DNA from 2 places in the Blastococcus sp. SYSU DS0552 genome. Region 2 is predicted to be linked to the other one. Evidence: riboswitches for the same ligand, from Rfam matches in the RefSeq annotation. Region 2 holds a riboswitch; the other holds the start of a gene.
What was found. Region 2 has a riboswitch for thiamine pyrophosphate ahead of ACI8AG_RS17960 (purine-cytosine permease family protein). Riboswitches for the same ligand answer to the same signal wherever they lie in the genome.

Region 1: another riboswitch for thiamine pyrophosphate. It lies ahead of thiM (hydroxyethylthiazole kinase); the one in region 2 lies ahead of ACI8AG_RS17960 (purine-cytosine permease family protein).

Annotation. Positions count from the first base shown of each region.
Region 1 covers NZ_JBJHAB010000003.1:28,485-35,810, reverse strand. Annotated here, with positions in the region: gene ACI8AG_RS03835 (NfeD family protein) at 1-373, shown strand, start outside; gene ACI8AG_RS03830 (flotillin family protein) at 370-1,827, shown strand; gene ACI8AG_RS03825 (TenA family protein) at 1,834-2,505, opposite strand; gene thiD (bifunctional hydroxymethylpyrimidine kinase/phosphomethylpyrimidine kinase) at 2,502-3,314, opposite strand; gene thiE (thiamine phosphate synthase) at 3,311-3,973, opposite strand; gene thiM (hydroxyethylthiazole kinase) at 3,973-4,779, opposite strand; TPP riboswitch at 4,773-4,866, opposite strand; gene ACI8AG_RS03805 (DUF3291 domain-containing protein) at 4,948-5,451, shown strand; gene ACI8AG_RS03800 (Type 1 glutamine amidotransferase-like domain-containing protein) at 5,448-6,101, shown strand; gene ACI8AG_RS03795 (hypothetical protein) at 6,205-6,459, shown strand; gene ACI8AG_RS03790 (helicase) at 6,472-7,326, opposite strand, start outside.
Region 2 covers NZ_JBJHAB010000022.1:3,246-10,571, reverse strand. Annotated here, with positions in the region: gene ACI8AG_RS17985 (SDR family NAD(P)-dependent oxidoreductase) at 16-783, opposite strand; gene ACI8AG_RS17980 (Mut7-C RNAse domain-containing protein) at 923-1,642, shown strand; gene ACI8AG_RS17975 (Nramp family divalent metal transporter) at 1,741-3,033, shown strand; gene ACI8AG_RS17970 (TenA family protein) at 3,079-3,696, opposite strand; gene ACI8AG_RS17965 (thiaminase II/PqqC family protein) at 3,693-4,286, opposite strand; TPP riboswitch at 4,333-4,444, shown strand; gene ACI8AG_RS17960 (purine-cytosine permease family protein) at 4,434-5,780, shown strand; gene thiE (thiamine phosphate synthase) at 5,777-6,403, shown strand; gene thiO (glycine oxidase ThiO) at 6,400-7,326, shown strand, end outside.

The DNA.
Region 1 (7,326 bases), on a different contig from region 2:
GCTGCCCGCCGGGCTCCCGACCGGCGTCACCGCCCTGTTCGCCGCCGTGGCCGGGCTGGTGGTCGCCCTGCCCCTGGCCTGGGGCGCGGTGCGCCTGTCCCGGGCGCTGCGCGACATGCCGACGCAGGAGACGCTGACCCGCCACCACCTCGCCGGGGCGCAGGGCGTCGTCGTCTCGGCCGTCCCCGCCGGCGGCTTCGGCGAGGTCCGGCTGGCGCTGGCCGGCCAGCCCCTCAAGTTCTCCGCCCGCAGCGACACCTCGCTGCCGGCCGGCACCCCCGTCTACGTCGTCGAGGCACTCAGCGAGACCGCCGTCCAGGTCGTCTCCACCGCGACGGACCCCCTCACCGAGCCCGGAGGCACCCACCCGTGACGCTGCTCTACGCGATCGGCGGCATCGTCGCCCTGATCATCCTGCTCGTCCTGCTGGTGCTGTCCCGGATCAAGGTGGCCGGCCCCAACCAGGCGTTCATCGTCACCGGGCGCCAGGGTCGCCAGGTCACCGACACCAGCGGCGTCGTCTCCCGCGACCAGTCCGGCCAGAAGGTCGTGATGGGCGCGAGCGTCTTCGTGCTCCCGGTCGTGCAGAAGCTGCACACGATGGACCTCTCCAGCCGCCGGATCCCGGTCGGTATCCGCGGTGCGGTCAGCAAGCAGGGCGTGAAGTGCGACCTCGAGGGCGTCGCCATCGTGAAGGTCGGCGGCACCGAGAGCTCGATCCGCGCGGCCGCCCAGCGCTTCCTCAACCAGCAGGAGGGCATCGACACCTTCACGTCGGAGGTGCTCGCCGGTGCGCTGCGCTCGATCGTCGGCCGGCTGACCATCGAGGAGATCATCCGCGACCGGGCCGCCTTCGCCTCCGCCGTCGCCGAAGAGGCCGAGTCCTCGCTCACCGGCCAGGGTCTCGTCCTGGACACCTTCCAGCTGCAGGACATCCAGGCGGAGGGGTCCTACCTGGCCGACCTGGGCCGCCCGGAGGCCGCCCGGGTGCTCAAGGAGGCGAGCATCGCCGAGGCGCGCGCCCGGCAGGCCGCGCAGCAGGAGCAGTTGCTGGCCGACGAGGCGATCGCGATCGCCCAGCGCCAGCTGGCGCTCAAGCAGGCGGAGATCACCGCCGAGACCGACGCCGCGAAGGCCCGCGCGGCGGCCGCCGGGCCGCTGGCGCAGGCCGCGCAGGACCAGGCGGTCCTCATGGAGCAGGAGAAGGTCGCCGAGCGGACGGCGGCGCTGACCGAGCGCCAGCTCGACACCCAGGTCCGCCGCCCGGCCGACGCCGAGCGCTACCGGGTCGAGCAGGAGGCCGAGGGGCGCAAGAACTCCGCCATCCTCACCGCCGAGGCGGAGCGCCAGGCCACCATCGCCGCCGCCCAGGCGGAAGCGATCGAGGGCGCCAAGCGCGGTGAGGCCGAGAAGCAGCGCCGCCAGGCGATCGCCGACGCCGTCGAGCGCGAGGGCGCCGCCGAGGCGGCCGCGATCCTCGCCCGCGGTCAGGCCGAGGCCGAGGCGCTCGACGCGCGCTCCGACGCCTTCGCCAAGTACGGCGAGGCGGCGATCCTGGAGATGCTGGTCAAGGTTCTGCCCGAGGTCGTGGGTGCGGCGGCCGCCCCGCTGTCCAGTGTGGAGAAGATGACCGTCATCTCAGCCGACGGGGCGGGCTCGCTGGGGAAGTCGGTCGCGGCGAACGTCGCCCAGGGGCTGCAGCTGTCCGGTGACCTCACCGGCATCGACGTGGCGGCGCTGCTGCGCCGGCTCAGCGGCTCGGCGGCGCAGGGCGGCGTGACCACCGTGCCGATCTCGTCGGACGGGGACGGCGCCTCCCGGGGCTGACGCCGATCAGATCGCGACGGCCCACGCCTCGCCGGCGTGGGCCGCGCGCCAGAACTCCAGCTCGTACCGGGTGGCGATGGCGAACGCGGTGAGCATGGCGGCCTCCTGGTCGGGCGCGGTGCGCGCCGCGGCGTCGGTCAGCCGTCGGGCGGCGGCCGCGGCCTCCTGGAACGGGGCGGCGTCGTAGGTGGCCACCCACCGGCGGTACGGGTGGTCGGCGGCGGCCCGCGCGGCGGGGGCCAGCCGGGCGCCGACGTCGGCGTACACCCAGTAGCAGGGGAGGACGGCCGCGGCGGCGACGGGGTACGGCGCGGTCGCCGCCGTCGCCACGAGGTAGGAGCTGTACGCCAGGCAGGTCGGCGACGGCTCCGGCGGGGCGCCGGCCTCCCCTAGCAGCTCCGAGCCGAGCAGGTCGGCGTGCAGCTGCGTCTCCACGACCGCGCAGTTCTGCGCCGAGCCGGCCCAGAACGCGGCCGCCTCCGGGTCCGGGGCGCGGGCCGCAAGCAGCGCCAGCGCGCGGGCGTAGCCGCCCAGGTACAGGGTGTCCTGCTCCAGGTAGTGGCGGAACGTCTCGGGTGCCAGGGTGCCGGCGGCCAGCTCGGCGAGGAAGGGCAGCTCGTCGATCGCCCGGCGGAGGTCGGCGGTCGCCGCCCAGGCCCGGTCGCCGAACCCGCTCACGCGGGCCAGATCCCGGCGAAGTGGTGCACCGGGCCGTGGCCGGACCCGATCCCCAGCGCGCCGCCCCCGGCCAGGGCCCGCTGCAGGTAGTCGCGGGCGGGCTCCACCAGGGCTGCCCAGTCCGGGGGCGCACCGGCGCGGGCCGCCAGCGCGGTCAACGCCGACGAGAGGGTGCAGCCGGTCCCGTGCGTCGCCGTCGTGGTCACCCGGGGGCGGCGGGTCTCCGTCGTCCCGGCGGACGTGGCCAGCACGTCGACGCTGTCGGGGCCGCCGAGGTGGCCGCCCTTCAGCAGCACCGCGCCGGGCCCGAGGTCGAGCAGTGCCCGCGCCTGCTCGTGCAGCCCGTCCACGTCGGTGGCCGGCTCGCCGTCGAGCAGCGCGGCGGCTTCGGGCACGTTCGGGGTGATCAGGTCCGCGAGCGGCAGCAGCTCGGTGCGGACGGCGGCCACCGCGTCGTCGTCGATGAGCCGGTGCCCGCTGGTCGCCACCATCACCGGGTCGCAGACGACCGGGCCGGGGCGCCGCTCGGCCAGCACGCCCGCCACCGCCCGCACCACGTCGGCGCTGCCCAGCATGCCGAGCTTGGTGGCGTGCACGTCGACGTCGTCGAGCAGGGTGTGCAGCTGCTGGGCGACGAAGGCGGCGGGCACCGGGTGGACCCCGGTGACTCCCCGGGTGTTCTGCGCGGTGAGCGCGGTGAGCACCGCCGTGCCGTACGCGCCGAGCGCGCTGAAGGTCTTCAGGTCGGCCTGGATGCCCGCTCCGCCGCTGGGGTCGCTGCCCGCCACGGTGAGCGCCGTGGGCGTCATCGCGCACCCACCGGGGCGAGCTCGGCACGGAGCGCCGCGGCCGCAGCGCGTGGGTCGGGGGCGGCGCAGACCGCGGAGACCACGCAGACGCCGTCCACCCCGGTGGCGGCCACGGCGGCGGCCCGGGCGGCGTCGATGCCGCCGATCGCCACGGCCGGCAACCCGCCCGCGTGTGCCGCGCCCGTCAGCTCCCGCACCGCGTCGAGGCCCAGCCCGGGGCCCGCCTCCGGCTTCGTCGGCGTCGCCCACACCGGGCTCAGGCCCACGTGGTCGACGGTGCCCGACGGCAGCCGCAGGGCGGCGGTCAGGTCGGCGGTGCTCTCCACGGAGAGGCCGAGCAGCCGGTCGGGTCCGAGCGCCGCCCGCACCTCGGCCGCCGGCAGGTCCTCCTGCCCGATGTGCACGCCGGAGGCGCCGGCCAGCAGGGCGACGTCGAGGGCGTCGTTCACCAGCACGGCCACGTCCGGCCGGTCGGCGAGCGCGGCCTGCACCGAGCGGGTCAGCGCCAGCAGGTCCCGGCGGGAGGCGTGCTTGTCGCGCACCTGGACGGCGGTGACCCCACCGGCCACCGCCGCGCGGACCACGTCGGCCACCGACCGTGGCCGGCACAGCTCCGTGTCGGTGACCAGGTAGAGCGTCGGGTCGAACGGCGGTCGCATCAGGCGCTCCGCACGTCCGCGCCCGCGAGGTCGTCGGGGCCGACGGCGTCCAGGGCGTCGAGCCAGGCGGGCGCGAACGTGCCAGGCCCCGTGGCGGTCTCGGCGGCCCGCTCCGCGGCGAGCGCGACGTGCGCGTGCCCCGCCACCGCACCGGTCAGGGCGTCGCCGGTCGCGGCGACGTAGGCCGCCACCAGGGCGCCGAGCGCGCACCCGGCACCCGTGGTGCGGGTCAGCAGCGGTGAGCCGCCGCCCACCCGGATGGTCCGCGCGCCGTCGGTGATCAGGTCCACCGCGCCGCTGACGGCCACCACACCCCCGGTGCGTGCCGCGAGCTGTGCGGCGGCGGTCGCTGCGTCATCGGCGCCGGCGGTGCTGTCGACCCCGCGGCCGCCGGCGCCGGCGCCGGCCAGCGCCATGACCTCCGAGGCGTTGCCGCGCACCACGGCCGGCGAGAGCTCGACCAGCTCGCCGGCGAGCGCCGTGCGGTAGGCCAGCGGACCCACGGCCACCGGGTCGAGCACCCAGGGGGTGCCCGCCGCGCCGGCCGAGCGGGCGGCCAGCCGCATCGCCGCGGCGGTGCGCTGGTGCACGGTGCCCACGTTGACCAGGACGGCGGAGGCGACGGCGGCGAAGTCCTCGGCCTCCTCCGGGGCGTCGACCATCGCCGGCGCCGCGCCGACGGCCAGCAGGGCATTGGCGGTGAGCGTCTGCACCACCGTGTTGGTCAGGCAGTGGACGAGCGGTGCGTTCTCGCGCAGCGCCGCGCGGGCGGCGCGCAGGTCGACGACTTCCACAGCATCGGACATGCCGGTGACATCCCTTCGCCAGTGCGAACTGGAGCAGGTTCGGCGGGTGTGTTCTCAGTCCCGGGCGGGACACCCCGTGCCACGTACGGGCTCGAACCTAGCGCAGCGGGCCGGGGGCCGTCACCGCCGACCTCGTCGACGGACGGGCGGGTGCCCTACGGTCGGCCCGTGGACCACCACCTGGCCCAGGTCAACGTCTCCCGCCTGCTCGCCCCGCTCGACAGCCCCGTGCTGGCCGACTTCATGGCCGCCCTGGACGAGGTCAACGCCGAGGCCGACCGGGCGCCCGGCTTCGTCTGGCGGCTGCAGACCGAGGACGGCAACGCCACCTCGGTGCAGGCGTTCGGCTGGGACGCCGCCGGCAGCCACGGCGTGATCGTGAACCTCACCGTCTGGCGGGACGTCGAGTCGCTGGCCGCCTACGTCTTCGGCGGGCGGCACGTGCAGATCATGCGGCGGCGCCGGGAGTGGTTCTCCCGCGCCGCCGAGGCGACGACCGCGCTGTGGTGGATCCCGGCGGGCACCCTGCCGACCACCGACGACGCGGAGGCGCGCATCCGGCACCTGCGAGCGCACGGCCCGACCCCCGAGGCGTTCACCTTCCGCACGCACTTCCCGCCGCTGGAGGGAGCCGTGGCGCCGTCGTCGGACGACTGGCTCTGCCCGGCATGAGGCTGCTGCTCACCTCCGCCGGCCTCTGCGACCCGACGCTGGTCGCGGCGACGGAGGAGCTGGCCGGACGCCCGCTGAGCGGGCTGCGGGCCGCCGTCGTCCCCACGGCGGCCAACGTCATCGCGGGCGACAAGGGCTGGCTGATCGCCGACTTCGTGAACCTGCAGCGCGCCGGGTTCGCCGAGGTCGACATCGTCGACGTCTCGGCGCTGGAGGCCGAGGTGTGGGAGCCGCGACTGGAGGCGGCCGACGTCCTGGTGCTCACCGGTGGGGACACCACGCACCTGCTGCGGTGGCTGCGCCGCTCGGGGCTGGCCGACCGGCTGCCCGATCTGCTCGGTGAGCGGCTGCTGATCGGGATCAGCGCCGGCAGCATGGTGCTCGGGCCGCACCTCGCGCTGAGCCAGTCGGAGCAGCCGCGACCGGAGGACACCGTGGGCCTGGGCCTGGTCGACGTCCTGGTCGTGCCGCACCTGGGCTCGCCGTACTTCCCGAATGCGTCGGAGGAGGCCCTCCGGGAAGCGGCGCGCGACCTGGGGCACCGCGTGTTCGGGCTGGCGGACGGCACCGCGCTGGCCGTCGACGGCGACCGCGTGGTGGTCGTCGGCGCGGGCCCGCACCTGGAGCTCGAGCCGGCCGCGCCGCGATGAGCGCAGCCGCCACGGAGCCCGCCCGCGCGGTGCGTCGCGGTCTGCCGGATCGGGTCGGCGGTGGTCGCTTGCCCGCTCGACGGTCGCCCGCCACGCTGGGCGGATGGTGCAGAGCGGAACGAGCGTGGGCACGGTGGTCCGGTGGGACGGCGACGAGGGTGGCGGCCTCGTCGAGTCGCCGGACCTCCCCGGCCACTGCTGGGTCGAGGTGGGAGCGCTGCATCCCAGCGCCCGTGGCTCCCTTCGCGCGGGGCAGATCGTGGAGGTCTCCTGGACCGAGACGGGCGTCGGCGACCATCCCGTCCGGGCCGACCTGGTGACGCCTCGCGACGACCTGCAGGCCACGCCGGGAGCCTGAGCCCGGTGGAGCTCAGGCCTCGGTGAGGGCGGTGCTGGGCAGCCAGTCGGCGTCGAGCAGCTCGGCGATCTCCCGCAGCGCCGAGGTGTCCGCCCCGGCCGTGGAGCCGCTGACCGCCAGCCGCTCGACCATCACCCGGGCCACCTGCTCCTCGACCGTGTCGGCCGCGAACGCCACCCGCCACGGAGAGGCCTTCCCGTCGCGGTGGGTGCGCCCGGTGACCTGCCGGGCCTGGATGCCGGAGAACCGCGGCTGGTGGAACAACCCCACGCGGGGCGCCTCCGACGCCGTCGCCCCGTCGGGCAGCAGCTCGCCGGCGTGCAGGCTGATCGACGCGGTCACCGTGAAAACGCACACCGCCGCGTCGCCGCGCTGGAACCGCAGCCGCTCGGCCTCGACGTCGAAGCGGTCGCGCCCGTAGACGCCGGCCACCGGGATGCCGGCGTCCAGCAGCGCCTCGCGGATCGGATCGGCCGCCGTCTCCACGAACTCGACCGAGACCGCGACCTGCCGCTCCGCCTCCACCTGCGCCTTGATCCAGTCGACCGTCGCCTGCACGCGGATCAGCCCGGCCTTCTGCCGGAACCGCAGCAGGGCCGCGCGGCCGCGGGCGGACTGCCGGCCGCGCCGGGCCAGTTGCATCTCTGCGCGGAACTCCGACCACTCGGCCTCGTACTGCGCCCGCTCGGCCGGGCTGAGCAGCACCGGCGTCCCCGTCACCGACACCGGTCCCCACGGGGCCGGGCGGTGCAGCGTCGCCGGTGGATCGGCGTCGGCGAGCCAGGACTGCAACCGGGCGAGGTCGGCCCGGCGCTCGTCGGCGTCCTCGGTCCACTGCCAGCCGTAGCGGCCACGTTCCACGTGGAA
Region 2 (7,326 bases):
CCCCCGCCCCCCGGGCTACTCGGCGGACCCTGGCCGGGTCATCGGCTTGTGGGACCTGCCGGCGAGCGCGTCCGGCATGAGCGCCGAGAGCCGCCCCATCAGCTTGCTGCTCACCGAGCCGGCGAACACCGACGCCTCGCCCTTCATCAGACCCTCGAAGCCCTGCCGGGCGACCTGGGCGGGGTCGTCCTTGCTGTCGCTGGCACCCAGCCTGGTGTCGGTGGCGTCGGCCCGGTCGAAGAACTCCGTGTCGGTCGGCCCGGGCAGCAGGGCGGTGACGGTGACGCCGGTGTCGGTCAGCTCCTCGCGGATGCCCAGCGCGAGGAACTGCACGAACGCCTTCGTCGCGGAGTAGACGGTCTGGAACGGCTCGGGCGCCTGCGAGGCGACCGAGGAGGTGAAGAGGATCCGCCCCTCCCCCTGGACCACCATGTCCTGCACCACCCGCTTGGCGAGGTGCAGCGTCGACACGCAGTTCAGCTCCACCATCCCGATCTCGGCTTCCAGATCGGTCTCGGCGAAGCGACCCCCGACCCCGACGCCGGCGTTCAGCGCGGCGGCGGCCAGCGGCCGGCCTGCCGCGCGCACGGCCGCGACGACCTTCTCGACCTCCGCGCGCACCGTGAGGTCGGCCCGGACGGGCGAGACGGCGGCGCCGCGCTGGCGCAGCTGCTGGGCCGCGGCGTCGAGCTCGGCGTCCTCGGCGACGACCACCAGATCGAAGCCGTGCTCGGCGAACTGCTTGGCCAGCTCCAGCCCGATGCCGCTGGACGCACCGGTCACGAGGGCGAGGGGACGGGCGGTTGCTTCGGACACAGGACCTCCACGGGTGGATCGGCGGACGGCCACCTCCGTGCCCAGGAAGAGGCCCGCGCACGCCTGGCGCGTGTCGGCGGCCGTCCGGCCGGGGTAGCCCGTCGCCGTGGACGTGCGCGTGCGGCCTGCCCCGGACCTGCGGTGGCTGCTCGCCCCGCGGTACCGGGGAGCGGGCGAACGCCGGCTGCCCTTCGACCCCGACGCGACGGCCGGGCACCTGGTGCAGGCCGCCGGGATCCCGCTGACCGAAGTGGGGACGATCCGGGCGGACGGCGCACCGGCGACGCCCGCCGACCGGACCGCCCCCGGCACCGTGCTGGAGGTGGACCCGGCGCCGCGGCCGGTCGCCGTCCCGCCCGGTGGGTTCCTCCTCGACGTCGGGCTGGGCGCCCTCGCGCGGCAGCTGCGGCTGCTCGGGGCCGACGCCGCCTGGTCGAACGACGCCGACGACGCCGCGCTGGTCGCCCGGGCGGCGGCCGAGGGCCGGGTGCTGCTCACGCAGGACCGGGGGCTGCTCATGCGGCGCGCCCTGCCGCAGGGCGCGCTCGTCCGCGGGAGCCGGCCCGGCGAGCAGCTCGACGACGTGCTCGACCGCTTCTCCCTGCCGCTGGCGCCGCTCACCCGCTGCACCGCTTGCGGGGCCGCCGTCCACCCGGTGCCGAAGGACGAGGTGGCGGCGGAGCTGGAGCCCGGCACCCGCCGCACCTACGACGCCTTCGCCCGGTGCCCGGCGTGCGGGCGGGTGTACTGGCGCGGCGCGCACGCCGCGCGCATCGACGCGCTGGTCGAGCGGGCCCGCCGGACCGGGCGGGGCAGGCAAGCCTGACCTTGGCCCCGGGGGGCCACGGGTCGGCCCCGGCGTGACACGCGGCGCGGGCAGGGAGCGAGCGACCACCCACCCGGAGACCGCCTGCGAGGACCGCCGTGTACCTGTCGAAGACCGAGGCCGCCGTCCTGCCGACGACGCTGCGCGCCCCCGCGCAGCGCCCCCCGCTGGCCGAGCCGGGCCGCCGCCGGTTGTGGTCGATGCTCGGTCCGGCCTTCGTCGCCGCCGTCGCCTACGTCGACCCGGGCAACTTCGCCACGAACTTCGCCGGCGGCGCCGCGTTCGGGTACACGCTGCTGTGGGTCATCGTCGCGGCCAACCTCATGGCGATGCTGATCCAGTCGCTGACCGCGAAGCTCGGGCTGGCCACCGGCCGCGACCTGGCCACGCTCTGCCGCGAGACGCTGCCCAAGCCGGTCACCCGGGGGCTGTGGCTGCAGGCGGAGGCCGTGGCGATCGCCACCGACCTGGCCGAGATCGTCGGCGGCGCCGTGGCGCTGTACCTGCTCTTCGGGGTCCCGCTGCCGATCGGCGGCGTCATCACCGCCGTCGTCGCCTTCGTCCTGCTGGCGGCGCAGTCCCGCGGGTACCGCCCGTTCGAGCGGGTCATCGCAGGGCTGCTGCTGGTCATCGGCATCGGGTTCGGCTACACCCTCCTCGGCTCCGGCGTCGACCCGGGCGGGCTCGCCGGGGGCATGGTGCCCTCCTTCGACGGCGCCGAGAGCGTGGTGCTGGCCACCGGGATCCTGGGCGCCACGGTGATGCCGCACGTGATCTACGTGCACTCCGCGCTCACCCCCGGCCGCTACGGCGACGCCGTCACCGCCGGCCGGAGCCGGGAGGGACGGCGCCGGCTGCTGCGGGCGCAGCGGATCGACATCGTCGTCGCCATGGGCCTGGCCGGGCTGGTCAACGCCGCGATGCTGGTCATCGCCGCGCAGCTGTTCACCAGCGACAGCGGCGTCGACAGCCTCGAGGGCGTGCACGCCGGGCTCGGTGACCAGCTCGGCACCGGCGCCGCGCTCGCCTTCGCCCTCGCGCTGCTGGCCTCGGGGTTCGCCTCCTCCTCGGTGGGCACGCACGCCGGCCAGGTGGTCATGGCCGGGTTCCTCAAGCGGCACATCCCGGTGCTCACCCGCCGGCTGATCACCCTGGCCCCGGCGCTGGCCGTACTGGTGCTGGGCGGGGACCCCACCACCGCGCTGGTGTGGTCGCAGGTGGTGCTGTCCTTCGGCATCCCGTTCGCCCTGGTGCCGCTGCTGTGGCTCACCAGCCGCCGCGACCTGATGGGCGGCTGGGTGAACCGCCGGACCACCACCGTGGCCGGCAGCGTCATCGCGGTCCTGATCATCGGGCTCAACGCCCACCTGCTGGTCGGCCTGCTCGGCTGAACCAGCAGGCACCTCCCGATCGGGCGGCGCACCCGGCCGCACCGGTCAGACGCCGCGCCAGGCGGCGTCGAAGAAGCCGATCTCCAGCTGCATCGCCCGGGAGTAGGCCGCCCGCAGTGCCGGGGTGTCGACGGCGACGGCGTCGAGCAGCCGCTCGAGCGTGGCGGCGAGCTCCTCGAAGCCCGGGTCGGCGTAGGTGCGCACCCACTCCTCGTACGGGCCCGACGCGCGGTCGGCCAGCGACTGCCCGAGATGGGCGTAGAGGCGCATGCACGGGGTCATCGCCGCGCAGGTGAGCGCCACGCCGCCCAGCGAGGCCGTGGCCAGCAGGAAGTCGGTGTAGGCCGACGTCGCCGGCCCCGGCCGGACGGCGGTCAGGTCGATGCCCCAGCGCTGCGCGTAGGACGCGTGCAGCCCCAGCTCCTCACGGACCCCGGCCAGCAGGTCGGCGAAGACGTCGAGGGTGGCGCGGTCGGGGCTGTGCGCGACGCCCAGCGCGTAGCCCCGGGCGAACGCCTCCAGGAAGAACGCGTCCTGGGCCACGTAGCCGGCGAACCGGTCCCGCGGCAGCGTGCCGTCGGCGATCCCCTGCACGAACGGGTGCGACAGCGCCGCGGCGGCGAGGCCGGCCTCGGCGGTCCAGAGCTCACGGGCCAGGCTCATCCCGTCGCCACCGCCATGTCCCAGAACGCGACCTCTGCGGTGACCACCTCGAGGAAGACGCGCTCGTCGCCTCCGCCGACCGCGTCCACCGCCGCGGCGAGGTCCGCCACGTACCCGCCGAACTCCGGCGCCGTCCAGTGCTCCACGAACTCCCGGTAGGCCGGTGCACCCGGGAGCGCGGCCGACCAGGCGTCGAGGTAGGTGCGCTCGATGGTCCACAGCGCGGTCAGCGCGGCCGGGACATCGGCGCCGTCCAGCCGCTCGAGCAGCTCCGCATAGGCGGTCGTCGCCGGCAGCGCGGGCGCGGAGAGGTCCAGTCCCCGGGCCGCCGCCCGCTCCTCGAACCAGTCCAGCTCCTGGACCAGGGCCAGGGCTCCGCGGGCGAGCACCTCCTGGGCCGGCCGGGGCGCCCGGGCCAGCAGCCGCGCCTGGAAGCGGAGGAGGTCGGCGACGAACCGCACGTCCTGCACCAGCCAGGTGTCGAAGGCCGACGGCTCGATCGTGCCGTCCCGCACGGCGGTGAGGAAGGGATGGCGGGTGGCGTCCGCGAAGGCGTCGGCATGGCGGACTGGCAGCTCGTCGACCGGCACGAGCGCCGACTGTACGAGACCCCCTAGGGTGGCGGTGTCACGGCCGAGGCCGTGGTGCGGGAGCTCGGATCGACCGGGCTGAGAGGGCGGCTGCCGCGCCGCCGACCGCTGGAACCTGACCGGGTAATGCCGGCGTAGGGAGCGATCATGGGCAGTTCTGGAACCGTCGGCGCAGCCACCCGCGGGGAGGATGCGCCCCTCACCCTGTCCGAGCCGCCGCCCCGGACCCTCGGCCTGCGGGAGACCGCCGGGCTCTGGGCCAGCCTGGGCATCAGCCTGCTGCTGCCCGTGGCGGCCACCTTCGTGGTCCTCGCCGACCGGCCGCTGTGGCACACGCTCGGGGCCGTCGTCGTCGGCGCGGTCATCGGCTCGGTGCTGCTGGGGCTGGGCGCCGCCGCCGGCGCCCGCGAGGGCGTGCCGGCGATGGTGCTGCTCCGAGGCCTGCTGGGCCGGCGGACCTCGTTCCTGCCCACCGGCTTCAACCTGGTGCAGTGCATCGGCTGGGCCGCCTTCGAGATCCTGATCATCTCCGAGGCCGCCGCACGTGCCCTCGACGCGCCGCGCTGGCCGTTCGCGATCGCCGCGGGCGCCTTCGCCACCCTGATGGCGCTGCGCCCGCTCGGCGTGGTGCGGGTGCTCGCGCGCTACGCCGTCTGGGCGGCGATCGCCGCGATCGTCTACCTCTTCGTCCAGGTCCTGTCCGAGCCGCTGCCGCCGGTGACCGAGGGCGGGGCGACGTCCTTCTGGACGGCGGCCGACATCGTCATCGCCCTGCCGATCTCGTGGTTCCCGCTGGCGGCCGACTACACGCGGCACGTCCGCAGCGGGCGGACCGCCTTCGTCGGGACGGCGTCCGGCTACGGCCTGGCCACCGTGGCCATGTTCAGCCTCGGGGTCATCGCGCTGGCCGCCTACGGCCGCGGCGGGCTCGACGTCATCGACGCGATGCTCGCCGTCCCGCTGGGTCTGGTCGCCGTGCTGGTGCTGCTCGTGGTGGAGGTCGACGAGGCGTTCGCCAACGTGTACTCGACGGCGGTGTCGGCCCAGAACGTGGTGGCGCGGCTCGACCGCCGCGTGCTCGCCGTGGCGGTCGGCGTGGTGGCCACCACCCTCGCCCTAGCCTTCGACCTCGCCGCCTACGAGCCGTTCCTCTTCCTGATCGGCGCGGTGTTCGTCCCGCTCATCGGGGTCTTCGTCGTCGCCTACTTCCTGCTGCCCCGGGGGGCGTGGGACACGTCCGACACCGCGCGCGCCCGCCCGCTGCTGCTCCTCCCCTGGGTGGCCGGCTTCGTGGCCTACCAGCTCACGCTGCCGACCTTCTTCGCCGGTCCGGGTGCGGCCTGGACGGCGTGGTGGACCGAACGCCAGACCGACCTCGGCATCGACCCGGCCAACGGCTGGTCGGCCTCGCTGGTGAGCCTCGCCGTGGCCGCGTTGCTGACCGTGGCCGTGGCCCTGCCGGGCGCGCTGCGGCACCGCCGGGCGGCGGCGTGACCGCGTCCCTCGGGGGCCTGCACGTCCTGACCGACGCCCGGGTCGGCCGGGCGGCGCTCGACGCGGTGACCGCCGCGGTCGCCGCCGGCGCCCCGGTGGTCCAGGTGCGGTCCAAGGACGCCTCCGACCGGGAGCGCTACGACTTCGCCCGCCGGGTGGTGGAGGTCTGCGCGGGCGCGGGGGCGACCTGCCTGGTCAACGACCGGGTCGACCTGGCGCTGGCCGTCGGCGCCCACGGCACGCACCTGGGCGCCGACGACCTGCCGCTCGACGTCGTCCGCCGGCTGGCCGGCCCGGGGCACCTGCTGGGCGGCACGGCCCGGGACCCGGAACGCGCCCGCCTCCTGGTGGCCCAGGGCGCCGACTACCTCGGCGTCGGGCCCGCCCACGCGACGGCGACGAAGGCCGGGCTGCCCGCTCCGCTCGGCCCGGCAGGAGTGCGTGCGGTGGCCGAGGCGGTCGAGATCCCGGTGATCGCCATCGGCGGGGTGACCGTCGAGCGGATCCCGGACCTGCTCGCCGCCGGCGCCGCCGGGGTGGCCGTCGTCGGAGCCGTCTCGGCCGCGGCCGACCCCGGTGCCGCCACCCGTGAGCTGCTCCGGGCCCTGGGCGGCAGACCGTGACCGTCGTCGTCGTCGGCGGTGGGCTGATCGGGCTGTCGGTGGCGTGGCGGGCGGCCCAGCGGGGCCTGCCGGTCACCGTGGTGGACGACGCGCCCGGAGGCGGTGCGTCGCAGGCCGCCGCCGGCATGCTCGCGCCGGTCACCGAGGCCGCCTACGGCGAGGAGGCGCTGCTCCGGCTGTGCCTCGCGTCGCTGGAGCGCTATCCCGCCTTCGTCGCGGAGGTGGAGCGGGCCGGTGGCGTGCCGGTGGGCCTGCGCACGCAGGGCACCGTCGTCGTCGGTTTCGACGAGGACGACATGCGCGCGCTGGATGCCCTGCTGGACTTCCAGCGCGAGCTCGGGCTGGCCGTCGAGCGACTGACCGCGCGGGCCGCCCGGCGCCGCGAGCCGTCGCTGTCGCCGCGGGTACGGGGCGCCCTGCACGTTCCGGGTGACCACTCGGTGGACGGCCGGGCCCTGCACGCCGGCCTGCTGGCCGCCGCCGGGGCAGCCGGCGTCCGGCTGGTGCCCTCCCGGGTCGCGGAGGTGCGGGTCGTGGACGGCCGGGCCGCCGGGGTGCGGCTGGCCGACGGCACGGAGCTGGCCGCCGACGCCGTCGTGGTGGCCGTCGGCGCGCGCAGCGGCGCGCTCCCCGGGGTCCCAGCGCTGCCCGTCCGGCCGGTCAAGGGGCAGATCCTCCGCATGCGAGGGGCCGCCGGCCTGCTGGAGGGGACCGTGCGGGCGCTGGTGCGCGGGCGGCAGGTGTACCTGGTGCCGTACGACGACGGCGTGCCCGGGGACGGGCTGATCGTCGGCGCCACCGTCGAGGACCGGGGCTTCGACGCCGCGGTCACCGCCGGCGGCGTGCACGACCTGCTGCACGACGCGCTCGAGGTGGTCCCCGGCGTCTCCGAGCTGGAGCTGGTCGAGACCATCGCCCGGTGG